DNA from 4 places in the Variovorax sp. LARHSF232 genome. Region 4 is predicted to be linked to each of the others. Evidence: predicted binding sites of a transcription regulator. Region 4 holds the regulator's gene; each other region holds the start of a gene.

Region 1 (7,573 bases), on a different contig from region 4:
AACTAACAGACTTCGGCGATGCCTTCAAAATCCACCCCGATCAGCGGTCGCCGCATTCAGACGCGACGCTCCGGCGTCCATGGCAACGGCGTGTTTGCCGTACAGGACATTGCCGAAGGCGAAACCCTGGTCGAGTACAAGGGCGAGGTCATCACCTGGGAAGAGGCGCTGCGCCGCCACCCGCACGACCCGTCGCAGCCCAACCATACCTTCTACTTCCACGTCGATGACGAGCGCGTGATCGACGGCAAGATCAACGGCAATTCGGCCAAATGGATCAACCACTCGTGCGACCCGAACTGCGAGGCTGACGAGCAGAACGGCCGCATCTTCATCAAGGCCCTGCGCAACATCCCGGCCGGTGAAGAGCTCAGCTACGACTACGGCCTGATCATCGACGAAGAGTACACGCCCAAGCTATTGGCCGAATTCCCCTGCTGGTGCGGCGCCGAGGCCTGCCGCGGCACCCTGCTGTCGCCGCCCGACGACGAGGACGAGGGCAAGAAGAAGAAAAAGAAGAAGAAAAAGGCCAAGAACAAAAAGAAGAAGTCCAAAAAGAAGGACTGAAGGACTGAGCCCCGTCATGTCCGCCCAAGCCTGGCCCATTGCCGAACTGGAAGCGCAGCTCCATGCCGTGCTGCCGGGCTGCCGTGTCGAGCTGGTCGACGAAATCGATTCCACCAACACCGAGCTGATGCGCCGCGCGCGCGGCGGCCGGGCCACCGAGGCGGTGCTGCTGGTGGCGCGGCGCCAGAGCGCCGGCCGCGGCCGCATGGGACGCCCCTGGCAGAGCCAGTCGGACGATGCCGATGCGGCGCCGTCGCTGACCTTTTCGCTGGGCCTGCCGCTGGCGCCGCGCGACTGGTCGGGGCTGTCGCTGGCGGTCGGCGTGGCGGTGGCCGAGGCGCTGGATCCGGGTGCCCGTGCCGGGCTGGCGCTCAAGTGGCCCAACGACCTGTGGCTGCAAGATCGCAAGCTGGGCGGCATCCTGATCGAAACCGCCATCTCCCAGGGCGAGGCTTCCACTGCGGACGCGACGGCCGGGCGCTATGTGGTGATCGGCACCGGCCTCAACATCGGCCGGCGCGACGCACAGGGCATGAGCACCCCGCCGGCCTGCCTGCGCGAATGGCGCCCGCAGGCGAGCGCGCCCGGTGCCCTGTTGCAGATTGCGGCCCCCTTGCTGCAGACGGTTCTGGAATTTGCCGACACCGGCTTCGCGCCCCTGGCCGAACGCTTTGCCGCGCGCGACGCCCTGCGCGGGCGCGAGGTGCAGCTGAGCGACGGCACCAGCGGCCGATGCGAAGGCGTGGGCTGGACCGGCGAACTGCTCGTGCATACGGCCGCCGGCATGACGTCCATCACCAGTTCAGAAGTCAGCGTGCGCCCGCGCGCTGCTTGTTGATCGAAGCGAAAGAACAAGACCGTGCGCATCCTGCTGCTCGCTCTCGTGCTGGCCAACGGCCTGTACTTTGCCTGGACCCAGGGCGGGCTGGCCGCCTTCGGGCTGCTGCCGGCGTCCTTCAGCGAGCGCGAGCCGCAGCGCCTGTCGCAGCAGGTGCGGCCCGAGGCGCTTCAGATCAGGCCCGCGAGCGCTTCGCCTCAAAGCGCACGCTGAAGCGCGAGCCCGGCGGCTTCTTGCCGGGATGCGCTTCTTCGTGCGTCACGATGGCGTCGTGCCGGCGCGCAATCTCCCGCACGATCGGCAGGCCCAGGCCCGAGCCGTCGGCCTCGTTGCCCAGCACGCGGTAGAAGGGCTCGAACACCAGCTCGCGCTCCCCCTCGGAAATGCCCGGGCCCGAGTCCTCCACCTGCAGCACCAGCACGTGGCCGAAGGGGTCGCCCAGCACGCGCGCGGTGATCACGCCAGGCTGCTCGGGCGATGAGGGCGTGTAGGCAATGGCGTTGTCCACCAGGTTGCGGATCAGCTCCTTGAGCAAGGTTGGATGGCCCTCCAGCTGCACGCCCGGTGCGCCGGGCTGGTGGCCGTCATAGCCCAGGTCCAGCGCCTTGTCCATGGCGCGCGGCACGGCCTCGCGCACCACCTCGATGGTCAGGCGCGCCAGGTCGCAATTTTGCGCCGCCAGCGCGCCACCACCGCCCTCGGCGCGGGCCAGGGCCAGCAACTGGTTCACCGTGTGGGTGGCGCGCATGCTGGAGCGCCCGATCTGCTTGAGCGACTGCTTGAGCTCGTCGGCGTTGGCGCCCTCGCGCTGCGCCAGGTCGGCCTGCATGCGCAGGCCCGCCAGCGGCGTCTTGAGCTGGTGCGCGGCATCGGCCAGGAAGCGCTTTTGCGTCGCCAGAGAGTCCTTCAGCTTGGACAAGAGGCCGTTGACCGACATCACCAGCGGTGCCACCTCGACCGGCACCGCGCTGTCGTCCAACGGGCTCAGGTCGTCGGGCCGGCGCTCGCGGATGCGGTCCTCCAAGTCCGACAGCGGCTTGATGCCGCGCACCAGCGCCAGCCAGATCAAGAGAATGGCCAGCGGCAGGATGGCGAACTGCGGCAGCAGCACGCCCTTGATGATCTCAGCCGCCAGCACCTGCTGCTTTTCGCGCGTCTCGGCGATCTGCACCAACACCTTCAGCGGCGGGCCGTCGGGTTGTGGCAACTCGATCCAGGTGCTGGCTACGCGGACCAGGTCGCCGCGCAGCTTGTCGTCGCGCAGCAGCACGACACCCGGGTCTTCCTCGTCCTCGGGCGGCGGCACCTCGGCATCGCCGCTCAACAGGCGCTTGTCGGCGCCCAGCACCTGGTAGTAGACGCGGTCGGTGCCGTCCGCCCGCAGGATCTCGCCGGCCGCTTGCGGCAGTTGGAAATGCACCAGCCCCTGCTCCAGGGTGACCATCTTGGCCAGCGTCAGCGCATTGAACTCGAGCGCCCGGTCGAAGGGCCGGTTGGCAATGCCCTGCGCCACCAGCCAGGTGACGCCAATGCTTACCGGCACCAGCAGCAGAAGCGGCGTGAGCATCCAGTCGAGGATCTCGCCGAAGAGCGAGCGCTGGCCGCGTTGGAAGAGTCTCAAATGTGGGTCCGGGGAATCTGTTCAGGGGGCCAACGGCAGGCTACGACTGGATTTTTTCCAGGCAATAGCCCAGCCCCCGCACCGTGGCGATGCGGATCGGGCCCTTCTCGATCTTCTTGCGCAGGCGGTGGATGTAGACCTCGATCGCGTTGAGGCTCACTTCCTCGCCCCATTCGCACAGCCGCTCGACCAACTGGTCCTTGCTGACCAGCCGGCCGGCGCGCTGCAGCAGCACCTCGAGCAAACCCAGTTCGCGCGCCGACAGCTCGATCATCTTGCCATCGATGGTGGCCACGCGCCCCGCCTGGTCGTAGACCAGCGGGCCGTGCCGGATGGCGTTGCTGGTGGCGCCCATGCCGCGCCGCGTGAGGGCGCGCACCCGCGCCTCCAGCTCCTGCAGCGAAAAGGGCTTGGCCATGTAGTCGTCGGCGCCGTAGTCCAGGCCCTTGACGCGTTCTTCCACGCTGTCGGCGGCGGTGAGCACCAGCACCGGCAGCTGCGAACCGCGAGCGCGCAGACGCTTGAGGATCTCCAGGCCATGCAAGCCGGGCAGGCCCAGGTCCAGGATCAGGAGATCGAATTCGCTGTTGGTCAGCAGCGCGGCGTCGGCCTGGGTGCCGCTTGCGACGTGGTCCACGGCTGCGCCCGAGGTGCGCAGGCTGCGCAACAGGGCGTCGGCCAGCACCTGGTCGTCTTCGGCAATCAGAATGCGCATGATTGTCTCCAATTCTTTCCAGATTCTAGGAGTCGGCGCGGCGGCCTGCGTCAGGCCGGTCGGCCGGCATCGCCGGCATAGGCTTCCAGCCCCAACGCCACCACGGTGGCAACTTCGTTGCCGACGCTGGCGCGAAACTCGCGTTCGGCCTGGGCGACCGCGCGGCGGAAGGCCTCCAGCCAGGCCAGGCCGTCGGCGGTGAATTGCACTTGGCGGGCCCGCGCGTCGAGCGGATCGGGGCCGCGCGTGACCAGGCCCCAGGCCTCGCACTGGTCCACCAGCGTGCCCATGGCCTGCTTGCTCATGCCGGCCCGCCCGGCCAGCTCGCTCAAGCGCGAGCCGCCGCGCGATAGGTGGCGCGTGATGTGGATATGGGCGGCGCTGATCTGCGCGCGCGCCGCCAGGTTGGACAGCGCCAAGGGCACCTCGACGTCGTGTGCCATCAACGTGAGCACGCGATCGTCGAAGCGGCGCATGGCATGGCCGAGCAGCCGGCCCAGGTGGGTCTGGCGCCAAGCATCGTATTCGGGCATGGCTCAGATGGTAAAGCAAACTGACCAATTTTGAGCTTTACTCGCCCGTACAGCCCCGTACACTACTGTTCAAGCATCCAGCCTGTGATTTGAAACAGGTCGATGAAGAATACTCAACCTGTTGATTTTTCAAGGAGATTTCCATATGGACGCAGTCGTCAAGGGTGCCAGCATCGCCAACGCCAACAGTGAAAAAGCCAAGGCCTTGCAAGCCGCGCTGGCCCAGATCGAAAAGCAGTTCGGCAAGGGCACGATCATGCGGCTGGGCGAAGGCGAGGCGCTGGAAGACATCCAGGTCGTCTCCACCGGCTCGCTGGGCCTGGACATCGCCCTGGGCGTCGGTGGCCTGCCACGCGGCCGCGTCATCGAAATCTACGGCCCGGAATCTTCGGGCAAGACCACCCTCACCCTGCAGGTCATCGCCGAGATGCAGCGCCAGGCCGGCACCTGCGCCTTCGTCGACGCCGAGCATGCGCTGGACGTGCAGTACGCACAGAAGCTCGGCGTGAACCTGTCCGACCTGCTGATCAGCCAGCCCGACACCGGCGAGCAGGCCCTGGAAATCGTCGATTCGCTGGTGCGCTCCGGTGCCGTCGACCTGATCGTGATCGACTCGGTCGCCGCGCTCACGCCCAAGGCCGAAATCGAAGGCGAGATGGGTGACGCCTTGCCCGGCCTGCAGGCGCGCCTGATGAGCCAGGCGCTGCGCAAGCTCACCGCCACCATCAAGAAGACCAATTGCATGGTCATCTTCATCAACCAGATCCGCATGAAGATCGGCGTGATGTTCGGCAGCCCCGAAACCACCACCGGCGGCAATGCGCTGAAGTTCTACGCCTCGGTGCGGCTGGACATCCGCCGTATCGGCACCATCAAGAAGGGCGAAGAAGCCATCGGCAACGAGACCCGGGTCAAGGTGGTGAAGAACAAGGTCAGCCCGCCCTTCAAGACGGCCGAGTTCGACATCCTGTTCGGCGAGGGCATCTCGCGCGAGGGCGAGGTCATCGACATGGGCGTCAACAACCGCATCGTCGAGAAGTCCGGCGCCTGGTACGCCTACAACGGCGAGAAGATCGGCCAGGGCCGCGACAACGCCCGCGAATTCCTGCGCGAGAACCCCGCGCTGGCGCACGAGATCGAGAACAAGGTGCGCGATTCGCTGGGCATCCCGCTGCTGGCAGCGGACGCCACCGGAGAAGCCGCCCCCGCTGCCGCCAAGCCCTCGAAGGCGGACAAGGCAGCCGAGAAGGCCGAGAAGGCCGAGAAGGCTGAGAAGGCCGACAAGTCGGACAAGGGCGACAAGTAAGCCGCCGGCTTCAAGTTGCGAGGTCGCCCGCTCTGTCGCGGGCCCTGGAACCGACATGGCATTCGACGCTCCTTCCCTCAAAGGCCGCGCGCTGCGCCTGCTGGCGCAGCGCGAGCACTCGCGCGCCGAGCTGGAGCGCAAGCTGGCCAAGTACGAAGAAGAGCCCGGCACCCTGGCGCAAGCGCTGGATGAACTCGCCGCCCGCGACTTCATCAGCGAGGCGCGGGTCGTGCAGTCGGTGCTGCACCAGCGCGCAAAGCGGCTGGGCACGCTGCGGGTGCGGCAGGAGCTGCAGCAAAAAGGCGTTGCGCCCGAAGCCATCGCCGGTGCGCTCGAGCAATTGCAGGCCACCGAGGTCGAGCGTGCCCGGGAGGTCTGGCGGCGCCGCTTCGGCACCCCGCCGGAGAGTCCCGCCGAGCGGGCGCGTCAAACGCGCTTCCTGCTGGCGCGCGGATTTGCCGCGGCGGCGGTCAGCCGGGTCATCCGCGGCGCATTCGACGCCGAGGACGATTAGCCCGCTGGCTCACAGCCCCAGCATCAGCTTCAGGTTCTGCACCGCGGCGCCGCTGGCGCCCTTGCCCAGGTTGTCCAGCCGGGCGATGACGACCGCGTGGCGGTGGTCTTCGTTGGGGAACACGCGCAGCTCCAGCACGTTGGTGTCGTTCAGGCCCAGCGGATCGAGCTTGCCGTCTTCGGTGGGCGGCAGCACCTTCACGAACTGCTCGGGCGTGTTGCTCTTGGCGTAATGCGAGGCCAGCGCATCGTGCAGGTCGCCCGCCTTGGGCCTGCCCGGCAGCAGATCCAGATGCAGCGGCAGATTGACCAGCATGCCTTGCTTGAAGTTGCCCACCGAGGGAATGAAGACCGGCCGCATGGTGAGGCCCGTGTACTTCATGATTTCGGGAATGTGCTTGTGCTTGAGGCCCAGTGCATAGGTTTCGTAGGCCGGCGCCTGGCCGCCTTCGTAGGCCTCGATCATGGTGCGGCCACCCCCCGAGTAGCCGCTGACCGAGGGCAGGCTGATGGCGGCATCGGCCGGCAGGATGCCCGCATCGACCAGCGGACGCACGATGGCGATGGCGCCGGTGGCATAGCAGCCCGGGTTGGCCACGCGCGGTGCGCTGGCCACCGCCTTGGCGTGGCCTTCCACCAGCTCCGGAAAGCCGAACACCCAACCGGGCGCCACGCGGTGCGCGGTCGAGGCGTCGATGATCTTGGGCTTCTTGCCGGACAGCTCGTCGATGAGCGCCACCGATTCGCGCGCCGCATCGTCGTGCAGGCACAGCACCACCAGGTCGACCCCGGCCATCAGATCGCGCTTGGCGGCCACATCCTTGCGCAATTCGGGCGCGATGCTGACGAGTTCGACCTCGCCGCGCATCTTCTCCAGCCGCTCGCGGATTTGCAGACCGGTGGTGCCGGCTTCGCCGTCGATGAAGACCTTGGCCATGGCTTACTTTCGTGTGAAGTTCAAGCGGGAAAGCTACGTGGTTCCCGCAGGCGGGCGCCCCGGGATGGTGCAGCGCAACATGATACAGTTCCTGGCTGTCCTTCGCCCACGCCTCATCTGCGCAGTGGCCCGCGGACAACAGCACCAACAGCTCCCCTGTCCAACCTCCGCCCGAGAGAGATTTCCTCATGAAGATTCACGAGTACCAAGGCAAGGAAATCCTTGCCAAGTTCGGCGTGCCCGTACCCCGCGGCATCCCGGCATTCACGGTTCAGGAGGCGGTCGAGGCCGCCCAGAAGCTCGGCGGCCCCGTGTGGGTCGTCAAGGCCCAGATCCACGCCGGTGGCCGTGGCAAGGGCGGCGGCGTCAAGGTCGCCAAGAGCATCGATGACGTCAAAAAGCTGGCCGGCGACATTCTGGGCATGCAGCTCAAGACGCACCAGACCGGCCCCGAAGGCCAGAAGGTGCGCCGCCTGTACATCGAAGACGGCGCCGACATCAAGAACGAACTCTACGTTTCGCTGGTCACCGACCGCGCCACTC
Region 2 (7,573 bases), on a different contig from region 4:
GCCGCGGGCGTCGCAGCCCAGCACGTACCAGCACTCGCCGCCCAGGTCGAGGTAGGCGGCGCGCTTGTCCGGCTTCTTCAGGTCGGACAGGAGGTCGGCGCGGCGCACCTTGATCTCATGCACGACCGGGTGGGCGTAGGCCTCCACGCTGGTGTTGCGGATGGAAAAAACGTCCGGCATGGCGATGCACCAGCGCGGCGGGTCTTGCGGCGTGGCGCCCGCGATGCGCGCCCGCAGGGCGAGGCCACGCCAGGCGATGCGGCCGGCGCGCGTCATCTCGCGCGCCACGCGCTCGACCAGCGCCTCGTGCGCGGTCATCACCGCGCGGTTATCGACCAGGGTGCCGGCAATGCGCGCGATGCCGGCATCGGTCACGCGCAGGGTCTCGTGGCCGTGGGCGGTGCGCACGCGTTCCAGCAGGCCGGCAGCCAATAGCTCGACCTCGATGCTGTCGCAGCAGGGCCAGCCGGCGGAGCGATACATCTCGCGCAGGCGGCGGGCGTGCAGGCGGCCGAGGGGGATCTCCGAAGACATGTGCAAAGGGTATCGAAAAGCTAGGGCCTGTTCACACGACAGGCCCTAGTGAAAGTCGCGGCTCTTGCTGTTCTCGGCCAGCCGTCCCAGGAGATGCGTCAAATCCTTGAAGCCGGTGGCCAGCACGTGGCGCACCTCGCCGCCGCTGTCGACGTCGCGCTGCCAGGTGCCCTGCACTGCCAGGAGCTTGGCCTTGAGCAGCGGCTCGCGCCACTCCTCGGCCACCCGCTCCCAGACGATCACGTTGATGTTGCCGGTCTCGTCTTCCAGGGTGACGAACATGGTGTTGTTGGCGGTCTGCGGGCGCTGGCGGCCCATCACGATGCCGCAGGCGCGCACCATCTGGCCGCTTTTCAGGTCGCGCAACTGCGCCGCGCTTGAAAGGCGCATGCGCGCCAGGCGCGGGCGCAGCAGCGCGAGCGGATGGCGCCGCAGGGTGAAGCCCAGCGAGGCGTAGTCGCCGACGATCTCCTCGCCCTCGGGCGCGGCCGGCAGTTCCAGCGTCTGTTCGTGAATCGGCACGCCCTTGAGCAGGGCCGGTGCGCGGCCTCCCATGCCACGGGTGGCGGTGGCGTCCCAGACCTGCTGGCGCCGGTGGCCGGAGAGCGAAACCAGCGCATCGGCCGCTGCCAGCGCGCCCATGTCGCGTGCATCGAGCTCGGCGCGCAGGGCCAGGTCTTCGGTGCTGGCAAAGGGCATCTGGACGCGGGCTTGGACGATGCGCTCGGCGCCGGCTTCGCTGAGGCTGCCGACGCGGCGCAGGCCCAGGCGCACGGCCGGCTGCGGCGCATTGCCACGGCGCTTCGCAAAGCGCGCGTCGGCGACGAGCGCCAAGGCAGCGGGCTCCAGGGTGCAATCGAGTTCGCTGTGCAGCACATCCACCGGCCGCACCTCCACCCCGTGGCGGCGCGCGTCCTGCACCAGTTGCGAGGGCGAGTAAAAGCCCATGGGCTGCGAGTCGAGCAAGGCTGCCAGGAAGCAGGCCGGCTCGTGCAGCTTGATCCAGGCGCTGACGTAGACCAGCAGCGCAAAACTGGCCGCATGGCTTTCCGGAAAGCCGTATTCGCCGAAGCCCAGGATCTGCTGGAAGATGCCCTCGGCAAAGTCGGGCGCATAGCCGCGATCGATCATGCCCTGCACCAGCGGGCCGTAGAACTTCTCGATGCCGCCCTTGCGCTTCCAGGCCGCCATCGAGCGGCGCAGACGGTCGGCCTGATCGGCCGTGAAGGCGGCGGCGATCATCGCGATCTGCATCACCTGCTCCTGGAAGATGGGCACGCCCAGCGTGCGTTCCAGCGCCGGCTTGAGCGCGGGGTACGGGTAGTCGACCTCGCCACCCTTGCGCAGGATCTCGCGCTTTTTCAGATAGGGATGCACCATGCCGCCCTGAATGGGGCCGGGGCGCACGATGGCGACCTCGATCACCAGGTCTTCATAGGTGCGCGGCTTCAGGCGCGGCAGCATCGACATCTGGGCGCGGCTCTCGATCTGGAACACGCCGATGGTGTCGGCGTCGCAGATCATGTCGAACACCTTCTCCTCGCCCTGCGGGATCTGGTACATGGCCAGCGGCGTGTTGCGCCAGTGCGCACGCAGGTCGAGCGCGCGCCGGATCGCGCTAAGCATGCCCAGCGCCAGCACGTCGACCTTGAGCATGCCCATGGCTTCCAGGTCGTCCTTTTCCCACTGGATGATGGAGCGATCCTTCATGGCTGCGTTCTCCACCGGCACCAGCCGCGTGAGGCGCGATTGGGTCAGCACGAAGCCGCCCACATGCTGGCTCAAGTGCCGCGGAAAGCCCTTGAGCGTTTGCGTGAGCTCGATCCACTGCACGAGCTTGAAGGCGTCTTGCGTCACGCCGCAGCGCTCCTGCGCCTCTTGCAGGCGCTCGGCCATCACCTTGTCGCTGAACCAGTAGTGGTCCTTGGCGAACTCGTCGACCAGGCGCGCGTCCACGTCCAGCGCCTTGCCCACGTCGCGCAGGGCACTGCGCGATCGATAGCAGATCACCACCGCGGCGATGGCGGCGCGCTCGCGGCCGTACTTCTCGTAGATGTACTGGATCACCTCTTCGCGCCGCTGGTGCTCGAAGTCGACGTCGATGTCCGGCGGCTCGCGCCGCTCGCGGCTCATGAAGCGCTCGAACAGGAGGTTGCCGGTCTCCGGATTGATGGCGGTGATGCCCAGGCAGAAGCACACCGCCGAATTGGCCGAGGAGCCGCGGCCCTGGCACAGGATCTTCTTGCTCTTGGCAAAGGCCACGATGTCTTCCACCGTGAGGAAAAACATCTCGTAATTCATGTCGCAGATGAGCGTGAGCTCGTGCTCGAGCTGCTTGCCCACCTTGGGCGGGATGCCGCCCGGAAACTTCTCATTCGCACCCGCCCAGGTCTTGCGTGCCAGGCTCTGGGCCGGCGTCTCGCCGCCGGCGACGGTTTCCAGCGGGTACTTGTAGTGCTCGCGGATCACGTCCAGGTTGAAATGGCAGCGCTGCGCCACCACGGCCGTGTGGGCCAGCAATTCAGGTGGGTAGAGCTGGGCCAGGCGCATGCGCGCGCGCAGGTGCCGTTCGCCATTGCCCTGCAGCGCAAAGCCGCATTCGGCCACGCTCTTGCCTTCGCGCACGGCGCTGACCACGTCCTGCAAAGGCTTGCGCGAGCGCAGGTGCATGTGCACGTCGCCGCTGGCGATGAGCGGCACGTCCGTCTTTTCGCCGGCGCGCTGCAGGGTGGCGAGCCACAGGTCGTCGTCGAACTCGTTGAACAGCTCGACCGCCAGCCACAGCTGAGGGCCGAAGCGCTGCCGGGCGCGCGTGAGATCGGCGCACAGCAGGTCTTCGAAATCCGCTGACGGGCCGCCCGGCGAACGCTTGGGCGCCAGCAGGATCTCGCAATGCGTCAGCGAGGCGAGGTCGCTCTCGTCCCAGCTCACGTGGTACTCGCCCTTGGGCGCGCGCACAAAGCAACCTTCGCCCTGAAGGGCTTCGGTACTCGTCTTGGGAGCGGCCCGGCGACTCGTGCGGGCGGCAGTGATGAACTCGCACAGGTTGCCCCAGCCTTCGAGGTCATGCACCAGCGCCACCAGCCGGAATCTGCCGAAGTCGAACTCGCTGCCGGGCAGGAAGCGAAAGCCTTCGTTGCGCGGCTGTGGCGCTGCTTCGGGATGCGCCTTGTCGTGCTCGTCCAGGGCTTCGAGCAATTCGCGCAGGCCCACATGGGCGCGCACCACGCCGGCCACCGAGCATTCATCGGTGAGGGCCAGGGCCGAGTAGCCCAGGCGGTAAGCGCGTTCGATCAACTCTTCCGGATGCGAGGCGCCGCGCTGGAAGCTGAAGTTGGACAGGCAATGCAGCTCGGCATAGGCCGGCAGCGCAGGCGGCGGCCTGGGTGCCGGCTGCTGCCGTGGCGGCGGCGACGGCCGGCGCGGCAGCGCGATCACCTTGGGCGGGCGGCGCGGGGGGCGTTGTTCAGGCATAGACGCCTTGCAGGAACCAGCGTGCTGGCTCTTCCGTCAACCAGGCCGAAGACCGCTCGCGAAAGACCCACACCAGGCCCGCACCAGGACTCTCGGCAATGAAGTAGTCGCGCACCGCCAGCTGGCCTTCATTCCACCAGCCGGCCTCCACCCGCTGCGGGCCGACCAGCCGGGCCAGGCGCCCCTGGTAGTGCGGCTGGCCCTCGCGAACTTCCAGCGGCAGCGGCTCGCGCAGCAGCCAGGGGGGATAGAGGGCACCCGATTGCTGTTGCTGCTGTTGCTGCTGCGCCTCGGATCTGGCCGGCGCCTTCCTGCCCGCTCGCGCAGCGGACGATGCGGCCAGCGCGGCGCGCCTCCAGCTTTGCATGCGCTCGGGCCGGTGGTCGGCCTGGGCCACCGGCATCAGCACCTGGTCCGGGCCCAGGCGGGCGCCGAGGCGTTCGACCAGCTCGTGCAGCTTGTCGCCCTTGCGGTTGTCCTCGGGCAGGAAGCTGGTGCTGGCGCCGGCCCAGGGCACGGTTTCGAGCGAACGCAGTGCAATCCAGTTGGCCGGCGCGCCCAGCCGGGTCAGCGCCAGGCGTTCGCTCAGCAGGCGGCGCAGGTGCGCCATGTCCTGCGTGGGCTGGGCGGTGCGCACGGCGATCTGCTCCTGGCGCGGCAGGTCGACGCCGTTGTAGCGCTTGAGGTCGAGCGTCCATTGCAGCTCCAGCGCCAGCACGCCGCGCTGGCGAGCGCGTAGCCAGATCTGCAGGCTGGCCAGCAAGCGGTTGGCCGACCACAGCAGCTCGGAGGCGTTGTCGGCCAGCGCGGGCAGCTCCAGCTTCTGCTCGAACAGGTCGGGCAGTTGCAGCCAGCGGTGCTGTTCGGGCACCCGGCCCCAGGCCGCATCGAGCGCGTCGCGCAGGCCGGTACCGAAGCGCCGCACCAGCCCGCCGCGCGGCAGGGCATCGACATCGCCCCAGCTGCGGCAGCCCATGCGGGCCAGCAGTTCGAGGTGCTCGCGGGCGGCGCTCAAGGTGTCCAACGGCAGGCCGGCAGGCCAATCAGGCGTTGGCCGCTGGCCACGCGCAAACAGGCGCAGCCGCGCCAGCGCGACCAGGCTGGTGGCGCCATGGGCCTGCTGGATGCGGGTGCCGGCCACCGGGTTGAGCCGCGCCAGTTCGCGCATCAGCGCAAGCCGACCACCCCACAGGCGCTCGCAGGCCGAAACCTCCAGCAGCAGGGCTTCGTCCAGCCAGGCAACGCGCGGCGTGAACTGCAAGGCCCACCAGCCCAGCGCTTCCATGCTGGGCAAGGCGAGATCCGGCGGCCGCCGGGCCGCCCCAAGGCCGCCGGCGGCCCCCTCGGGGGGCAGCGAGGACACGCAGTGCCGAGCGTGGGGGTCAGGCAACCAGCGCAAGGCGATCCAGTGCATGGATGCCCTCCTTCATAGGCAAAGGCTGCGCCTCGATGCGCACCACCGCCGCCGCGCCCTCCACCACTGCACCGCCCACCTGCTGCTGGCGCGCCTTGCGGCGCAGCTGGCTGGCGGCCAGCAAGGCGGCCAGGCGCTCGCTGCGTGCCGGCAAGGTGAGCGGAGCGGCCAGCGGTGGGCCGCGGCGCTTGAGGATGCGGATGTCCATGTGCTGCGGCCCGGCATCGGACAGCGCCAGGCGCAACCGCGCCGGCGAAGCCGATTGCGCCGCCGATTCGGGCCGGAACACGAAGAGCAGCGCCTCATGCTGCGCCGCCGCCAGCTGCAGCCGGCGCAACTCGCCCACCCGGGCGCGCGGCAGCCAGGCCAGCACGGCAGCCACCTCGGCGCAGCGCAGGGCCTGCTCGCAGGCCCACAGGCGCGCGGCCGGGGCCTCGCAGCGGATCCACAGCAGGGCCTCGGGCGGCAATCCGCCGGCCGCCAGGGCCGGGGCAAAGGGTTCGTAGGGCGCACCGATCAGGGCCACTGGCGCGCTCTTCTTCTGCTGCACCACTTGCGCCAGCGCCGGCAGCAGCAGTTGCCAGGCATGCGCCTGCGGCTGGGCCTGCAGCAACTCGGTCAGCGCGCCCACCGGCCAGCCGCCACCGGGCAATTGCGCATCGAGCGCGGCATGGCCGGTGGGCAGGGCCGCGGCGTCGGCCGCGCCCAACTCGTCACCGCGCCAGATCGGTTGGCCGGCGGGAGCGACGTAAGCGGCGGAGAGGGAGAGAAGGCCCATGATGGAAGAATAACTGTATTTTTATACAGTCTTTTCGTCCATCATCAAAGTTGATTAGCACTTCTGACAGAGTGATTTCTTCACATTCGAACACCTTGTCTCAATTTTGAGAACTTTGCACATACTTGTTTTGGATTGTTACCCAGACCTATCCTGAACCAGCCTGACGCACGTCGCCAGGTCGGACAAAAGCTCAATCGATTCAGCAATTCGCAGGTTCCAACCAGGAGGTCCCTTCATGACAGTCCTTTCCCATACGCAACTCGCTTCCTTCGTGCGCACGGCCAGTGCCGTCGCTGCGCTGGCGGTCCTGGCCGCCTGCCACTCCAGCGGCAAGCTGCAAAGCGATCTTGGCGGCACCAGCGGTGGCCCCCCCGGCGGCATCTCCGCGGATGGTGGTAGCGGTAGCGGCAGTGGCGGTGGCGGTGGAGGCACCACCGTCGGCGGTGGCGGCTCGGGCGGCGGCTCCGGTGGTGGCTCGGGCGGTGGCAATGGTGGCGGCACCGGCGGCGAAACCCTCAAGCCCTCGGCCACCGGCCAGATCGTCGGCGGCGTCGGCGAAACCGTGAGCGGCGTCGGCAACGCCGTGTCGGGTGTGGGGCAGAACACTCCGGCGGGCGGCGTCATCGCCAACGCGGGCAACACCATCGACAAGGTCGGCGACGCCGTCAGCGGCGGGCTGGGCCAGCTCGGCAAGAGCACCGATCCGGTCGGCGGCACCCTGGGCGGCCTGCCGCCGGTGGTGGTGGGCGCCGGCCAGACGGTGTCCAGCGCCGGCGCGCTGGTCACGACCGTGGGCCAGCAAACGCCGCTCAGTCCCGTGACCTCGACCGCAGGCGGCCTGGTGGACAAGGTGGGTGACACCGTCGTCGGCGTGGGCGGCAAGCTGCAGACGGTGACCGACAACCCGGCGGTGCGCCAGGTCACCACCGGGCTCAACAGCCAGGTGATCGTTCCGATCGACCGCACCCTGACGGCCACCACGCAGCAGCTGGGCGATAGCACGGGCCTGGGCGTGCCTGTGGCCGGCGTGACCAGCCAGGTCGGCGGGGCTCTACAGGGCAACCAGCTCACCTCGGGCCTGGGCGACTCGGTCACCGCGGCCGGCGGCCTGCTGACCAGCGGCAGCGGCGCCGGTGCGGGCGGCGGGCTCACCCCGGTGGTGGGTTCGATCACCGCAGGCCTGGGTGTCGGTGCCGGCGCGGGTGCCAGCATCGGCAGCGGCGGCATCGCAGCCGGTGCCGGCGTGGGGGCAGGCGCAGGGATCAGCGTGGGCTCCTTGGGTGGCTTGAGCACCGCCACGGCGCCGGTCACCACGGCCCTGGCACCTGTGACCGCGGGCCTGGCTCCTGTGACGACGGCCTTGGCTCCGG
Region 3 (7,573 bases), on a different contig from region 4:
ATCGAGAAGGTGCGCGTGGTGCTGGGCGATACCGACCGCGGCAACGGCTTCGGCAGCGCCGGTTCGCGCTCGCTTTTTACTGGCGGCTCGGCGGTGCGGATCGGCTCCGAGCGCACCATCGAGCAGGCACGCGGTCTGGCCGCCAAGGAGTTCGAGGCCGCGCCACAAGACGTGCAGTACGCCGCCGGCCGCTTCAGCGTGGCCGGCACCGACCTGGCCATCGACCTGTTCGAGTTGGCGGCACGCCAGCCCGAGCAGCGCATCTTCATGGATTCGACCAGCACTGTCGCCGGCCCCAGTTGGCCCAACGGCTGCCACATCAGCGAGGTGGAAGTCGACCTGTCTACCGGCGAGGTCGACGTCGTTGCCTACGCGTCAGTCAACGACGTCGGCCGCGTGGTCAACCCGATGATCGTGCGCGGCCAGCTCGACGGCGGCGCGGTGCAGGGCATTGGCCAGGCGCTGTTGGAGCAGGTCGTGTACGACCGCGACACCGGCCAGCTGGTGACCGGAAGCCTGATGGACTACGCCTTGCCCAAGTCCTCCGGCTCGCCCGATTTCAAGACCGAGATGGACCCGTCCACGCCTTGTCTCAACAACCCGCTGGGCGTGAAGGGCGTGGGCGAACTGGGCACCATCGGCGCCACGCCTTCGGTCGTGAACGCCGTGGCCGATGCGCTGGCGCGTGCCGGCCACGCCGACAAAGCGCCGCGCCTGCAGATGCCGGTGACCGGGGCCAGCCTGTGGGCGCTGCTGGCTACTTGAGCCAACCCCTTCTGCGGAAATACCACATGGGGATCAGCGCGCTGGCGACCATCAGGACCAGGGCGAAGGGATAGCCCATGCGCCAATTCAGCTCCGGCATGATCTGGAAGTTCATGCCGTAGACGCTGGCGATCAAGGTCGGCGGCAGCAATGCCACACTCGCCACCGAGAAGATCTTGATGGTCTTGTTCTGGTTGATGTTGATGAAACCGACCGTCGCATCCATCAGGAAGTTGATCTTGTCGAACAGGAAGGCCGTGTGGTTGTCCAGCGATTCGATGTCGCGCAACAGCTGGCGCGCATCCTCGAACTGCTCGGCATTGAGCATGCGGCTGCGCATCATGAAGCTGACGGCGCGGCGCGTGTCCATCACGTTGCGGCGGATGCGGCCGTTCAGGTCTTCCTGGCGCGCGATGGCACCCAGCACTTCGCCGGCCAGCTCGTCGGTCACGTTTTCCGACAGCACCTTCTTGCCGGCCATCTCCAGTTCGTCGTAGATGGCTTCCAGCGTGTCGGCCGAGTATTCGGCGTCGGCGTCGAAGAGCTTGAGCAGCACCTCCTTGGCGTCCTCGATCAGCCCCGGTGCGCGGCGTGCGCGCATGCGCAGCAGGCGGAATACGGGCACGTCTTCGTCGTGGATCGAGAACAGCACGCCGCGGCTGCGCAGTTCGGTGTTGTGCTGGTTCAGGATGAAGGCCACGCGCACCGAGCGCGGGTCTTCTTCGTCGGCGATCAGGAAGTCGCTGCGGATGTGCAGTTCGCCGTTGTCTTCCTCATAGAAGCGCGCGGACTCCTCGATGTCCTCGTCCATCGCGTCTTCCGGGATGGACAGGCCGTAGTACTGCTTGATCCAGCGCTTTTCTTCCAAGGTGGGCGACTCGAGGTCGACCCAGATCGGCTGGAATTTGGAAAGCTCTTCGAGCGCCTCGATCTCTTCCTGGACGAGGCGGCCGTTGGCCAGCGTGAAGATGTTGAGCATGGGCTCACTCCCTGATGAATGACGACGGACGGATTGGCGTGTGGTGGGGCGCTTTCAACAGACCCCTGTCACCCATCCAATAAGCCGGACGGCTGTCAGCAGGGAGTTGAAAGCTGCCGAGACGGGCAGGTTTCCAAGGCCGTAGCTCCTTCAAGATTTCGACGGGCGCGATTATGTCATCGGGCTCCACGCGGCACGCGCTTCGGGTTGCCGTCGCGCGGCCACCAGCTGGATGGATGTACAGTTCGGGGCACTTCGCCATGTCCGCCCTTCTTGAAGATTCCACCCGCCGCCTGCAGGACGCCCTGGCCGGCCTCAATGCCGACCAGCGCGAGGCCGTGCTGCACGGCGTCGACACCGAAGCACAAGCCGATCCGCGCCCCCTGCTGATCGTGGCCGGCGCCGGTTCCGGCAAGACCAGCACCCTGGCGCACCGCGTCGCCTGCCTCGTTGCCAAGGGCGCCGACCCGCAGCGCCTGCTGCTGCTGACCTTCTCGCGCCGGGCCGCGCAGGAGATGTCGCAGCGCGCCGGACATGTGCTGGCCAAGGTGCTCGGGCTGGGCTCCCAGACCCCGCCTTCGCTGCCCTGGGCGGGCACCTTTCATGGCATCGGCGCCCGCTTGCTGCGCGACTACGCGGCGCAGATCGGCCTTTCCGAGAACTTCACCATCCACGACCGGGGCGATGCCGAGGACCTGATGGGACTGGTGCGGCACGAACTGGGGTTGACGGGCACCGAGAAGCGCTTTCCGCTCAAGAGCACCTGCCTGTCGATTTATTCGCGCGTGGTCAACACCCAGGGCAGCCTGCACGAGGTGCTGGCCCAGGCCTTTCCCTGGTGCGCCGAATGGGAAGAGCCGCTCAAGCGCCTGTTCGGTGCCTATGTGGAAGCCAAGGGCGCGCAGAACGTGCTGGACTACGACGACCTGTTGCTGGGTTGGCACGAGATGATGGCCGAGCCCACCCTGGCAGCCCAACTGGGCGGACGCTTCGACCATGTGCTGGTCGACGAATACCAGGACACGAATCGTCTGCAGGCCGCCATCCTGCAGCGCCTCAAGCCCGACGGCTGCGGCCTCACGGCGGTGGGCGACGACGCGCAGTCCATCTATTCTTTTCGCGGCGCGACGGTGCGCAACATCCTGGACTTTCCGGCGCAGTTTGGCGCACCGGCGCGCATCGTCACGCTGGAGCGCAACTACCGCTCGACCCAGCCGATCCTGGACGTATCGAACACGCTGATCGCGGGCGCCGGCGAGCGCCATGCCAAGCGCCTGTGGACCGACAAGCCATCGGCCGGACGGCCGCAGCTGGTGCTGGTGCCGGACGAGGCCCAGCAGGCGCGCTGGGTGGCCGACCGGGTGCTGGCGCACCGCGAGGGTGGGCTTCGGCTGAAATCGCAGGCGGTGCTGTTTCGCACCTCCAGCCACAGCGCCGCGCTGGAGCTGGAACTGGCGCGGCGCAATATCCCCTTCGTCAAGTTCGGCGGCCTCAAATTTCTCGAGGCCTCGCATGTGAAGGACCTGCTGGCGCTGCTGCGCTTTGCACAAAACCCCAAGGGGCGGCAGGCCGGTTTCCGGGTGGTGCAGCTCATCCCGGGCATCGGCCCCGTCACGGCCACGCGCCTCTTGGACGCCATGGACACCGCGAGCGATCCGGGCGCCGCCCTGCAGTCCTTTGCCGTGCCATCCGGGGCGCGTGAGCAGTGGGTCGAGTTTGCCGCCGTCTATGCCGGCTTGCGCAACGGGCAAGCGGCCTGGCCGGCCGATGCCGAGCTGGCGCTGCGCTGGTACCTGCCGCACCTCGAGCGCTTGCACGAAGACGCGGCGGTGCGCCGTGCCGACGTCGAGCAGCTGGTGCGCCTGGCAGCAGGCTACGCCAGCCGGGAAGCCTTCCTGGCCGAGCTCACCCTGGATCCGCCCGACGCCACCAGCGACCGCTCCGGGCCGCCGCTGCTGGACGAGGACTACCTGATCCTTTCCACCATCCACTCGGCCAAGGGGCAGGAGTGGAGCTCGGTGCATGTGCTCAATGTGGTGGACGGCTGCATGCCGTCGGACCTGGCGACGGGCAGCGCCGAAGAGATCGAGGAGGAGCGGCGCCTCTTGTACGTCGCGATGACCCGGGCGCGCGATCATCTGCACTTGCTGGTGCCGCAGCGCTTCTATGTGACGCAGCAGTCGGCCCGCGGCGACCGCCATCTGTATGCAGGCCGCACGCGCTTCATCCCCGCGCAGGACGCCAAGGCGTTCGAAGAGGTGGTGTGGCCGCCGCCGCCCGAGCGGCCGCCGGCGGTGCCGCCGCCCCAGGCGGCCATCGACCTGCGCAACCGGCTGCGGGCGGCTTGGCGTTAAGGCCTGGGAGCAGGCCTTGGGCTGGAAATCATCGAGCCGGACGACTTTGCCACCAATCGAAACGTAAAGATATGGTCACAAATATCGAGTAGCGCGACGCGGGGTCAAGCATTGCTTTTCGCTGCAGGGGCGGGCATAGTGAATCCGACCCCTCGCAGTTCTCTCCCTTCCCCTCCCCCCGAAACTCCCCTTTTTCCCGTCGATGCCACCCGGTTCCCCGGGCGGTGTCATTTCCCCAACCGTCAATTCCAGGAGGTCACTTATGAATTTGACGATCAGCGGTCATCACCTCGACGTCACTCCCGCTCTGCGCAGCTACGTCACCAGCAAGCTGGACCGGATCACACGCCATTTCGACCAGGTGGTCGATGTCAAGGTGATCCTGACGGTGGAAAAGCAGAAGGAGAAGGAAAGGCGGCAACGCGCCGAATGCAACATCCACGTCAAGGGCAATGACATGTTCGCCGAGTCGAGCCATGCTGATCTCTATGCCGCCGTCGACGAACTGGTCGACAAGCTGGACCGCCAGGTGGTGCGCCACAAGGATCGTCTTCAGGACCACCACCACGAGGCACCGAAGCGCGTCATGTAACGTGATGTAGTTACGCCTTCGGGCAAATCCTCTTGCGGGCCGCCTTTTGGCGGCTCTTTGCTTTTTGTGGGGTGGGTGCATAATCGCCCCCGCTCTCTCCCACCATGAATCGCCTCGCGTCCATCCTGCCGCCCGCTCAAGTCCTTGTGAGCGTTGATGCAACTAGCAAGAAGCGCGCCTTTGAAGAGGCTGGCCTGCTGTTCGAGAACCTCCATGGTTTGGGCCGCGCCCTCATCACCGACAGCTTGTTCGCCCGCGAACGCCTGGGCTCCACCGGCCTGGGCCACGGCGTTGCCATCCCGCACGGCCGCATCAAGGGCCTGAAGTCGCCGATGGCGGCGGTGTTCCAGCTGGCCCACCCGATCGGCTTCGATGCACCGGACGAGCAGCCGGTGGCGCTGCTGATCTTCCTCCTGGTGCCGGAAGCCGCCACCCAGAAGCACCTGGAAATCCTTTCCGAGATTGCCGAGCTCCTGTCGGACGCCCATCTGCGCGAGCAGATCAAGTCGAGCACCGATGCCTCGGCGCTGCACGCCCTGATCGCGAGCTGGCAGTCGGCCCAGGTCGCGTAAACATGCCGGCCCCCCGGCTTTTCACTCCCTTCGGTCGTGTAACGCCACCCCCCGAGGGGGAGACCACACCTGAGGCCTGGCGGAGCCAGTTCCTCGGTGTGTTGCTGGGTGAGGTCGCGGGGACACTGGCGCTGGATCCATGAAGCCGACCGTCATCAGCGCCGATGCGATGTTCGAGGAGTTCCGCGGGTCGCTCCGCTGGGAGTGGCTGGCGGGCCTGGGGGCGTCCGAGCGCCAGTTCGATCCCGAAGTCATCAGCCGCGCCCAATCGGCGGCGGACCTGGTCGGCTACCTCAACTACATCCACCCCTACCGGGTGCAGATCCTGGGCGCACGCGAGATCGCCTACCTGACGATGGGCACGCAAGACGACTGCGCGCGCCGCATCGCCCGCATCGTCACCCTGGAGCCGCCCATGCTGGTGCTGGCCGACGCGCAGGCGGCGCCCGACACCCTGCTGTCGATCTGCGAGCGGGCCCAGCTGCCGCTGTTTGCCACCAAGGAGTCTTCCGCCTTCGTGATCGACGTGCTGCGCACCTACCTGTCCAAGCACTTCGCCGAGCGCACCTCGATGCATGGCGTGTTCATGGACATCCTGGGCCTGGGCGTGATGATCACCGGCGAGTCGGGCCTGGGCAAAAGCGAACTGGGTCTGGAGCTGATCTCGCGCGGCAACGGGCTGGTGGCGGACGACGCGGTCGACCTGTTCCGCATCAACCAGACCACCATCGAAGGCCGCTGCCCCGACTTGCTGCAGAACCTGCTGGAAGTGCGCGGCATCGGCTTGCTGGACATCCGCGCCATCTTTGGCGAGACGGCAGTGCGCCGCAAGATGCGCCTGAAGCTCATCGTGCACCTGGTGCGCCGCGACAGCTTCGAGCGCGACTACGAGCGCATGCCCTCGGCCCCGCTCACGCAGGACGTCCTGGGCGTGCCGATCCGCAAGGTGATCATCCAGGTGGTGGCCGGCCGCAACATCGCCGTGCTGGTGGAAGCCGCGGTACGCAATTCCATCCTGCAATTGCGCGGGATCGACACCTATGCCGACTTCGTTGCCCGCCACCACAAGGCGATGGAAGCCAACAAGGACGAGGATTGAAGGGCCCCCCGGCTTTTCACTTCGCTCCGCTGCGTGTAAGTAACTCCACCCCCCGAGGGGGAGACCCGGGCTCGCCTTGGGGCGGCCCGGCGGCTGCCCGGGGGCTGGAAAGGGACCCTGCCCCGCGCTAACGCTTCTTGAGGCAGTCGGCGCACAGGCCGTAGAGGGACATCGCGTGGTCCTGCAAAGTCCAGCCCTTGTCCTTGGCGATCATCTGCTGGCGCCGCTCGATCTCGGCGTCGTAGAACTCCTCGACCTTGCCGCACGACGTGCACACCAGGTGGTCGTGGTGCTGGCCTTCGTTCAGTTCGTAGACGGCCTTGCCGCTCTCGAAATGGCTGCGCTCCAGGATGCCGGCCTGCTCGAACTGGGTCAGCACCCGGTAGACCGTGGCCAGGCCGATGTCGGAATGGTGATTGAGCAGCACGCGGTAGACGTCTTCCGCGGTCATGTGGCGCTGCTCGCCGCTCTGGAAGATCTCCAGGATTTTCAGGCGCGGCAGTGTGGCCTTCAGGCCGGTGCTCTTGAGTTCGTCGATCTTGTCCATGGTCGTTCCTGCGCCAGCCGCGGCGGGGGGCGCTCAAGCAAATGTGGCTTTGCCACTTTGCTTGATCCCCCGCGGTGGGCGGGCCGGGCTGGCCCGGCCCTGGGGGCCTCAAAGGACCCAGCCGCTACAATGGTTCGATCATATCGCTAGCCACTTTTCCCATGTCTGCCATCCACTTACGCCGTCTTGGGCTGCTTCTCGCAGTCGTCGGCGGCAGCGTCAGCCTCGGTGCATGCAGCAGCATCGGCGACAGCACCCGCAGTGCGCTTTACTCCATCACGCCTTACAAGGTCGAGGTGGTGCAGGGCAACTTCGTCTCCAAGGAGCAGGTCGAGGCGCTCAAGCCGGGCATGACGCGCCAGCAGGTGCGTGAAATCCTCGGCACTTCGCTGCTGAACGACGTGTTTCATTCCAACCGCTGGGATTACGTCTTCACCATCCGCCGCCAGGGCGTGGAGCCGCAGCAGCGCCGCCTGACGGTGTACTTCAACGGCGAGCTGCTCGAGCGCTTTGATGGCGACTCGATGCCCAGCGAGGAAGAATTCGTCGCTACCCTCGACACGCGCGCCCGCAGCGGCAAGGTGCCCAAGCTCGAGGCCTCCGAGGACGAGCTGAAAAAGTTCGATCCGCCGAAGGACACGAAGGACGCCAAGGCCGAAGAGCCC
Region 4 (7,573 bases):
CCCGCCCAGCTGGCGCACGGCATCTCGATCGCGCTCTACAACACCGCCTTCGGCCTGATCGTGGCGATCCCCACGCTGATCTTCTGGCGCTACTTCCGCAGCCGGGTCGACGAGTACCTGCTCAATCTGGAGCTGGCGAGCGAGCGTTTCGCCCGCCACCTGGAAATGCTGCGAGGCTGAAGCCGCCGTGAAGCGCAAGACCTCCATGGACTTTCGCCATGGCTCGCGCGATGAGCCGGAGATCAACCTGATCCCCTTCATCGACGTGCTGCTGGTGATCCTGATCTTTCTGATGCTGTCGACCACCTACAGCAAATTCACCGAGATGCAGCTGCGCCTGCCGGTGGCCGACGCCGAAGCCCAGCGCGACTACCCCAAGGAAATCATCGTCTCGGTATCTTCGGACGGCCGCTACATGGTCAACAAGACGGCCCTGCCTGAGCGGGGTGTCGATGCGATCGCCGCAGCCCTGGGCGCGGCAGCCGGTGGCGGCAAGGACAACGTGGTGATCATCAGCGCCGACGCCAGCGCGGCGCACCAGTCGGTGATCACGGTGATGGAAGGGGCGCGCCGCGCCGGCCTCATGCAGATCACCTTCGCCACGCAATCGGCGGCCCAGGCCGGCCAATAGCCTTGGATCTGCAGCGCGCCTGGCTGGAACGCGGCGCGCTCGCGCGGACGCTGTGGCCACTGTCGCTGTTGTTCGGCGTCCTGGCCTGGCTGCGCCGCTGCCTCTACCGCTCCGGCCTGCTGCGCAGCGAACGGGTGGCAGTGCCTGTGCTGGTGGTGGGCAACGTGGTGGCCGGCGGGGCCGGCAAGACGCCTTCGGTGATCGCCATCGTGCGACATCTGCAGGCGCGCGGAACGCCCGTCGGGGTGATTTCGCGAGGTTACGGCCGCACCACCGAGGACTGCCGCGAGGTGCTGGCGTCCAGCTCGCCGGATGAGACGGGCGACGAGCCTCTGTTGATCCACCGCGCCACCGCCGCCCCCACCTTCGTGGCGCGCCGGCGCATCGAGGCAGTCCGTGCCTTGCTGACCAAGCACCCGCAAACCCGCCTGATCGTCAGCGACGACGGCCTGCAGCACCTCGCCATGGAACGGGACGTGGAGATCTGCGTGTTCGACGACCGCGGTATCGGCAATGGCTGGCTGCTGCCTGCTGGCCCCTTGCGCGAACCCTGGCCCCGTCCCTGCGACCTGGTGCTGCACACCGGCGACCGCCCGGCCTTTGCCGGCTACCGCGCGCAACGCTCGCTGGCCGACGCGGCGATTGGCCGCGACGGCCGTTCGATGCCACTGGCCGCGCTGGCCGGCCAGCGCGTCGTGGCGGTTGCCGCCATCGCCAAACCCCAGGGCTTCTTCGACTTGCTGCGCGCGCGCGGCATCGAGCCAGAGCGTTGCATTGCCCTGCCCGATCACCACGACTTCAAGGACTGGGCGCCGATCGGCGACACCGCCGTCTCCGTGCTGTGCACGGAAAAGGACGCCGCCAAGCTGTGGCGGGTGGCGCCAAACGCGTTTGCCGTGCCGCTCGTCTTCCAGCCCGCGCCGGACTTCTTCGCGGCACTGGATGCAAAGCTATCATCGCTCGATGGATAGCAAGCTTCTCGAACTGCTGGTGTGCCCCGTGACCAAGGGCCCGCTGACCTGGCATCCCGCCCAGCAGGAACTTTGGTCGCACAGTGCCCGCCTGGCCTACCCGGTGCGCGACGGCATCCCCGTGCTGCTGGAAAACGAAGCGCGCGTCCTCAGCGACGAAGAGCTCGGAATCTGAGCATGCCCGCGACGAGCAACACAGGCGCCGGCTTCGTGGTGCTGATTCCGGCGCGCCTGGCCTCGACCCGCCTGCCCGACAAGCCGTTGGCCGACCTCGCCGGATTGCCGATGGTGGTGCGGGTGGCGCAGCGCGCGAGCCGGTCCGGCGCCGCCCGCGTGGTGGTGGCGGCCGACCACGAGCGCATCGTCTCGGCCTGCGTCGCCCACGGTGTCGAGGCGCTGCTGACCCGGCAGGACCACGCGAGCGGCAGCGACCGCCTGGCCGAGGCCTGCGACAAGCTGGGCCTGGCGGATGACGCGATCGTGGTCAACGTGCAGGGCGACGAGCCCCTGATCGAACCCGGCCTGATCGACGCCGTGGCGCAAACCCTGGCGCAGCGGCCCGATGCCGCCATGAGCACCGCCGTGCACGCCATCGACAGCCTGGCCGACTACCTCAACCCCAACGTCGTGAAGGCGGTGCTCGATGCAAGCGGCATGGCCCTTTACTTCAGCCGGGCGCCCATTCCCTGGTGGCGCGATGGCTACGTCAATGGCGCTTTCAGCGCGCTGCCTTCGCCGGCGCCATGGCGCCATATCGGCATCTACGGCTATCGCGCCGGCTTCGTGAAGCGCTTTCCAAGCTTGCCGCCGGCGCCCATCGAAACCGGCGAGGCGCTGGAGCAGTTGCGCGCCATGTGGCACGGCCACCGTATCGCGGTACACATCAGCGACCACGCACCGGGCCCGGGGATCGACACACCGGAAGACCTGGCCCGCGTTCGACGCCTGCTGGCGGCCTGAAGAAGGCGCGTTCTCCGAGGGAACGCCGCAGGGCGCATGCTATCCTCGATGCAATTCCGTCACGCGGATTGCGGCCTGCCGCGGCCACCGTGACGCGACAAAGAAATTACTAGAAATCCCTCCGAGGACACCATGAGACTGATTTTGTTGGGCGCCCCCGGTGCAGGCAAGGGCACGCAAGCGACTTTCATCTGCCAGAAGTACGGCATTCCCCAGATTTCCACGGGCGACATGCTGCGCGCAGCGGTCAAGGCAGGCACGCCGCTTGGTCTGCAGGCCAAGGCCGTGATGGATGCAGGCGCACTGGTGAGCGACGACCTCATCATCAATCTCGTGAAGGAGCGCATTGCGCAGCCCGACTGCGCATCGGGCTTTCTGTTCGACGGCTTTCCGCGCACCATCCCGCAGGCCGATGCGATGAAGGCGGCCGGCGTCAAGATCGACTATGTGCTCGAGATCGACGTGCCCTTCTCGGACATCATCGAGCGCATGAGCGGACGCCGCTCGCACCCGGCGTCGGGGCGCACCTACCACGTCAAGTTCAATCCGCCCAAGGTGGAAGGCAAGGACGACGTGACGGGCGAAGACCTGATTCAGCGCGAAGACGACAAGGAAGAAACGGTGCGCAAGCGCCTGGATGTCTACAGCCAGCAGACCCGCCCGCTGGTGGACTACTACTCGGCCTGGGCCAAGGCCGACCCGGCAACGGCGCCCAAGTACCGCGCCATCAGCGGTACCGGCCCGGTCGAAGAGATCACCCAGCGCGCCTTCGCCGCGCTCAGCAGCTGAAGACGCTTCAAGCCGGGCTGGAACGCAGCCCGTAGACCTTGCCGTCGAGGAACAGGTACTCGACGCGCACGATCGCTTCGCCGGCCTCGTCCTTGAAGGTGAAACCCACCGCCGACACCTGCGCGCCCTGCTTGATCTCCGGGATCTTCCAGGCCTGCATGCGCGTCAGGGGCGCCAACTCCAGCTCCCATTTGCGGTCGGCGCGGCGCGGTACCGACGCCTTGGCCAGCAAGCCCGGGCCATCGACCGGCGCGCTTTGCGGCGGCAAGCTGCGCCGGGCCAGATCGGCCGGCACCTTCATGCCAGCGGGCGTCTCGATGTCGAGCTCCACATGCGGGTTCTGCCAGCGCGACACCATGACCACGCCTTCCAGGTAGATCGGGCGGTCCTGGTCGAAACTGCTCCAGCCATGGTGGGACCACGCAGGGCCCGCCATCAGCGGCATGCTTGCAGCGGCAAGAACGAGTTGACGACGTTTCATCGGCTTACTCCTCAAGCTCTCAAGCAAATGTGGCTCTGCCACTTTGCTTGATCCCCCGCGGGGGGGCGGGCCGGGCTGGCCCGGCCCCCTGGGGGCTCAGTAGGCGATCCAGCGGCCGCAGAACACGACCGCCACCCAGATGCCAGTGGACAGCAACATCTGGGCTCTTGCAAGGGAATCGAGGCGCCGCAGCGAGCCGCGCAGGTGGAAGAAAAGTGCGTTGCCGCCAGCCGCGGCCAGCAGCGTCATCTTGGTGATGAAGTACCGGTTGGCCAGCAGCTCGCCGGGCCGGGTCGAGAACATCAGCAGTCCCGTGCAGGCCGCCAGGGCAAAGCCGATCAGCGCGATGGTGAGCGACAGGCGAGCGAAAGCCTGTACCGGAATGGCAGTGGCGCGCCCGAAAACGCGCATCTCCAACGCCACCAGGTTGCCCAGCAGTAGCGCGATGCCCAGCACATGCAGCGCCTCGAGTGCCGGATAGGCCCATTCGTGCGTCTGCAGCGCGGCAAACATGGCGCGTCAGCTTCCGTGGATGCGCAGCAGTTCGAGCATCAGCGCGATGCGCGCCTTGACCGGATTGAGTGCGCCCGCATCAGGGATCGCATCGCCGGCCTTGGGCAGGATGCGTCCCTCCAGGCAGCGCGTGGCACGCCACACCACGACCCCGGCCGCCTGGGCGCGCGCCGCCGCGCCTTCAATCTCGTGATGCAGGGTGCCGTTGCCGGTCGCGGCCAGCACCAAGCCTTGAATCGCACCGGGCACAGCGCGGGCGCGCTCCGCCAGCAAGGTGTCGATCAGGTGGCCGCGGGCGCCGGCGTGGCTGAGCACGATCTCCACCCGCGGCGCTTCCCGGCCCGCCGCCAATTCCCGCAGGACGTCCATCGCCGGACCGGCCGCTGGCCAGCCCTTGGCCATGCGCAACTGCCCTTCTTCGACGAAGGCCACCGGCCCCGCGTCGCCGGAGCTGAAGGGGTCGAGCCGGTAGGTGTGCACCTTCTGCACATCGGCCGCGCCATGGACGGTGCCGGCGCACACGACGCTGACGCCGCGCGCGCCCGGCGATGCCGCCACCACGATGGCGTCGCGCACGTTCTGCGGACCGTCGGGCGACAGCGCGGTGGCGGGACGCATCGCACAGGTCAATGCCACCGGCTTGTCCGAAGGCAGCACGCAGTGCAGGAAGTACGCCGTCTCCTCGATGGTGTCGGTGCCGTGCGTGATGACGATGCCCGCCACCGCGGGATCCGCCAGCACCTGAGCGCAACGCAGCGCCAGGTCGCACCAGATCGAGAACTCCATATCCTTGCTGTCGACCTGCGCCACCTGCTCGGTGGCCAGCGCGATGCCCGCCGGCGCCTCGATGCCCGCCAGCAGCTCGGACACGCCGACCTGCCCGGCCACGTAGCCGATGTTGTCGCCGGCGCTGGCGGCCCGGCCGGCGACGGTGCCGCCGGTTCCCAGCACCAGCACACGCCTGTCGCCGGAGCGCAATTTTTCGCCCATGCTTGCCAATCCCGAAAAACTGGTTAAAAATACAGTTACTGGATATGCAGCCAGTAACCAAGGTGAATCCTTAGGAGTTCAGCGCATGCTCAACCTGCCCTTTCCCGTCAAGCTTACCGCCCGCCAACAGCAAATCCTCGATTTGATTCAGGCGGCCATCGCCCGCACCGGTGCGCCCCCGACGCGCGCCGAAATCGCGGCCGAGCTCGGTTTCAAATCCGCCAATGCGGCCGAAGAGCATTTGCAGGCCCTGGCGCGCAAGGGCGTCATCGAGCTGGTGAGCGGCACCTCGCGCGGCATCCGCCTCAAGGGCGATGCGCTGCGTTCCATCAACGAATCGCGCAACAACCAGTATTCGTTACCGCTGCCCGGCTTGGCGCAACTGGCCTTGCCATTGGTAGGCCGCGTCGCCGCGGGCTCGCCCATCCTGGCGCAAGAGCACGTGGACCAGACCTTCTACGTCGAGAGCACCCTGTTCCAGCGCCAGCCCGACTATCTTCTCAAGGTGCGCGGCATGTCGATGCGCGACGCCGGCATCATGGACGGCGACCTCCTGGCCGTGCAAGCCACCAAAGAGGCGCGCAACGGCCAGATCGTGGTGGCGCGCCTGGGTGATGAGGTGACCGTTAAACGCCTCAAGCGCAACAAGCAAGTGATCGAACTGCACGCCGAAAACCCCGACTACCCGACCATCATCGTGCAGCCGGGCGAGCCCTTCGAGATCGAAGGCCTGGCTGTCGGCCTGATCCGCAACACCATGCTCATGTAGCCATCCGGGGCCGCGCCAGGTGGCGGGCGTATGGCGCAAGGCCATCACCCTGTCGCGGGCCCTTCAATCCGAGAAAGCAATCCTGCCTGTGTCCAACCCTCAAGCCACTTTTGGAGTTCACATGGGAATCGCTGTTCTGAGTCTTGCCGACCTGATCTCGCCGCTGCAGGCGCTTGCCAGCCGCTGGATCGCGCCGCGCCGCCGCCGCGCCGGTGTCTCTTCCGATCTACGCTATGTGGCCATCCGGCCGGCCTGCGCCGCCCGTGGCAGCGCCGAGAAAGCCGAAAGTGCCGGCCACACCGCACGGCCGCTGCGCGTCATTCGCGTGGTCGACCCCCGCGCCGCGCACAACGCAAGCCGCATGGTGATCTCCGGCCGCATGGCTGACGTCTGCGCCGAACTCGACCGCCTGGTCGCCCTTGAAGCGCATGGCCTGCGCCCCGCTGTAGGCGGCATTCACTAAGAATTCGGGGCGCTCCGCCGCCTCCGCACAACATGTAGTTACCGGGTCGCAAGGCACAATCACGTGCCATGAATATTGTGATTCTCGACGACTACCAGGATGCGGTGCGCAAGCTGCGCTGCGCGTCGAAGCTCGATGCCTACGCGGCCAAGGTCTATACCAACACGGTCAAGGGCATCGGGCAACTTTCAGTGCGGCTGAAGGACGCGGATGTGATCGTCCTGATCCGCGAACGCACCCAGATCTCGCGCCAACTGATCGAGAAACTGCCCAAGCTCAAGCTCATTTCGCAGACCGGCCGCGCCGGCTCGCACATCGACATCAATGCCTGCAGCGAGCACGGGGTAGCCGTGGCCGAGGGCAGCGGCTCGCCCCAGGCGCCGGCCGAACTCACCTGGGCCCTGATCATGGCCGCCATGCGCCGGCTGCCGCAATACATCAGCAACCTCAAGCACGGCGCCTGGCAGCAATCGGGGCTCAAGTCGGCCTCCATGCCGCCCAACTTCGGCCTGGGTTCGGTGCTCAAGGGCAAGACCCTGGGCATCTGGGGCTATGGCCGCATCGGCCAGCTGGTGGCACGCTATGGCCAGGCCTTCGGCATGCAAGTGGTGATCTGGGGCAGCGACGCCAGCTGTGCCAAGGCGCGCTCCGACGGCTTCCAGGTGGCCAGCAGCCGCGAGGCACTGTTCACTTCCGCCGACGTGCTGTCGATCCATCTTCGGCTCACCGACGAAACCCGCAGCATTGTGCGGCTGGAAGATCTGGCGCGCATGAAGCCCACGGCCCTGTTCGTCAATACCTCGCGCGCCGAACTGGTCGAGCAGGATGCACTGCTTGCCGCGCTGAACCGCGGCCGGCCGGGCATGGCCGCCATCGACGTCTTCGAGAGCGAGCCGCCTTTGCAGGGCCACGCCTTGCTGCGCCTGGAGAACTGCGTCTGCACGCCGCACATCGGCTATGTGGAGCAGGAGAGCTACGAACTCTACTTCGGTCAGGCTTTCGACAA

Evidence for each region. Region 4 encodes LexA, which represses DNA repair genes until DNA is damaged. Its sites were predicted from a motif close to ACTGTATNNNNATACAGT; they were not measured.
Region 1: recA (recombinase RecA) is a predicted target of LexA. The motif match lies at 4,339-4,356, and genes of this name have one in related genera.
Region 2: imuA (translesion DNA synthesis-associated protein ImuA) is a predicted target of LexA. The motif match lies at 6,213-6,230, and genes of this name have one in related genera.
Region 3: ACIPRI_RS08090 (ATP-dependent helicase) is a predicted target of LexA. The motif match lies at 1,972-1,989, and genes of this name have one in related genera.

The regions. Positions count from the first base shown of each region.
Region 1 is NZ_JBIXJS010000002.1:360,554-368,126, forward strand. It holds gene ACIPRI_RS07120 (SET domain-containing protein) at 19-567, shown strand; gene ACIPRI_RS07125 (biotin--[acetyl-CoA-carboxylase] ligase) at 584-1,405, shown strand; gene ACIPRI_RS07130 (sporulation protein) at 1,427-1,618, shown strand; gene ACIPRI_RS07135 (sensor histidine kinase N-terminal domain-containing protein) at 1,581-3,026, opposite strand; gene ACIPRI_RS07140 (response regulator) at 3,067-3,741, opposite strand; gene ACIPRI_RS07145 (MarR family winged helix-turn-helix transcriptional regulator) at 3,792-4,274, opposite strand; gene recA (recombinase RecA) at 4,420-5,580, shown strand; gene recX (recombination regulator RecX) at 5,636-6,094, shown strand; gene argC (N-acetyl-gamma-glutamyl-phosphate reductase) at 6,104-7,030, opposite strand; gene sucC (ADP-forming succinate--CoA ligase subunit beta) at 7,219-7,573, shown strand, end outside.
Region 2 is NZ_JBIXJS010000009.1:149,312-156,884, reverse strand. It holds gene ACIPRI_RS21345 (hypothetical protein) at 1-534, opposite strand, end outside; gene ACIPRI_RS21340 (error-prone DNA polymerase) at 580-4,008, opposite strand; gene ACIPRI_RS21335 (DNA polymerase Y family protein) at 4,001-5,422, opposite strand; gene imuA (translesion DNA synthesis-associated protein ImuA) at 5,391-6,200, opposite strand; gene ACIPRI_RS21325 (collagen-like triple helix repeat-containing protein) at 6,439-7,573, shown strand, end outside.
Region 3 is NZ_JBIXJS010000002.1:579,580-587,152, forward strand. It holds gene ACIPRI_RS08080 (xanthine dehydrogenase family protein molybdopterin-binding subunit) at 1-765, shown strand, start outside; gene corA (magnesium/cobalt transporter CorA) at 758-1,744, opposite strand; gene ACIPRI_RS08090 (ATP-dependent helicase) at 2,005-4,098, shown strand; gene hpf (ribosome hibernation-promoting factor, HPF/YfiA family) at 4,361-4,690, shown strand; gene ACIPRI_RS08100 (PTS sugar transporter subunit IIA) at 4,795-5,262, shown strand; gene hprK (HPr(Ser) kinase/phosphatase) at 5,402-6,361, shown strand; gene fur (ferric iron uptake transcriptional regulator) at 6,489-6,908, opposite strand; gene ACIPRI_RS08115 (outer membrane protein assembly factor BamE) at 7,070-7,573, shown strand, end outside.
Region 4 is NZ_JBIXJS010000005.1:74,085-81,657, reverse strand. It holds gene ACIPRI_RS14635 (MotA/TolQ/ExbB proton channel family protein) at 1-180, shown strand, start outside; gene ACIPRI_RS14630 (ExbD/TolR family protein) at 206-631, shown strand; gene lpxK (tetraacyldisaccharide 4'-kinase) at 607-1,602, shown strand; gene ACIPRI_RS14620 (Trm112 family protein) at 1,595-1,777, shown strand; gene kdsB (3-deoxy-manno-octulosonate cytidylyltransferase) at 1,780-2,562, shown strand; gene adk (adenylate kinase) at 2,695-3,351, shown strand; gene ACIPRI_RS14605 (DUF6152 family protein) at 3,359-3,832, opposite strand; gene ACIPRI_RS14600 (hypothetical protein) at 3,929-4,345, opposite strand; gene ACIPRI_RS14595 (asparaginase) at 4,352-5,335, opposite strand; gene lexA (transcriptional repressor LexA) at 5,421-6,104, shown strand; gene ACIPRI_RS14585 (hypothetical protein) at 6,226-6,567, shown strand; gene ACIPRI_RS14580 (D-2-hydroxyacid dehydrogenase family protein) at 6,636-7,573, shown strand, end outside.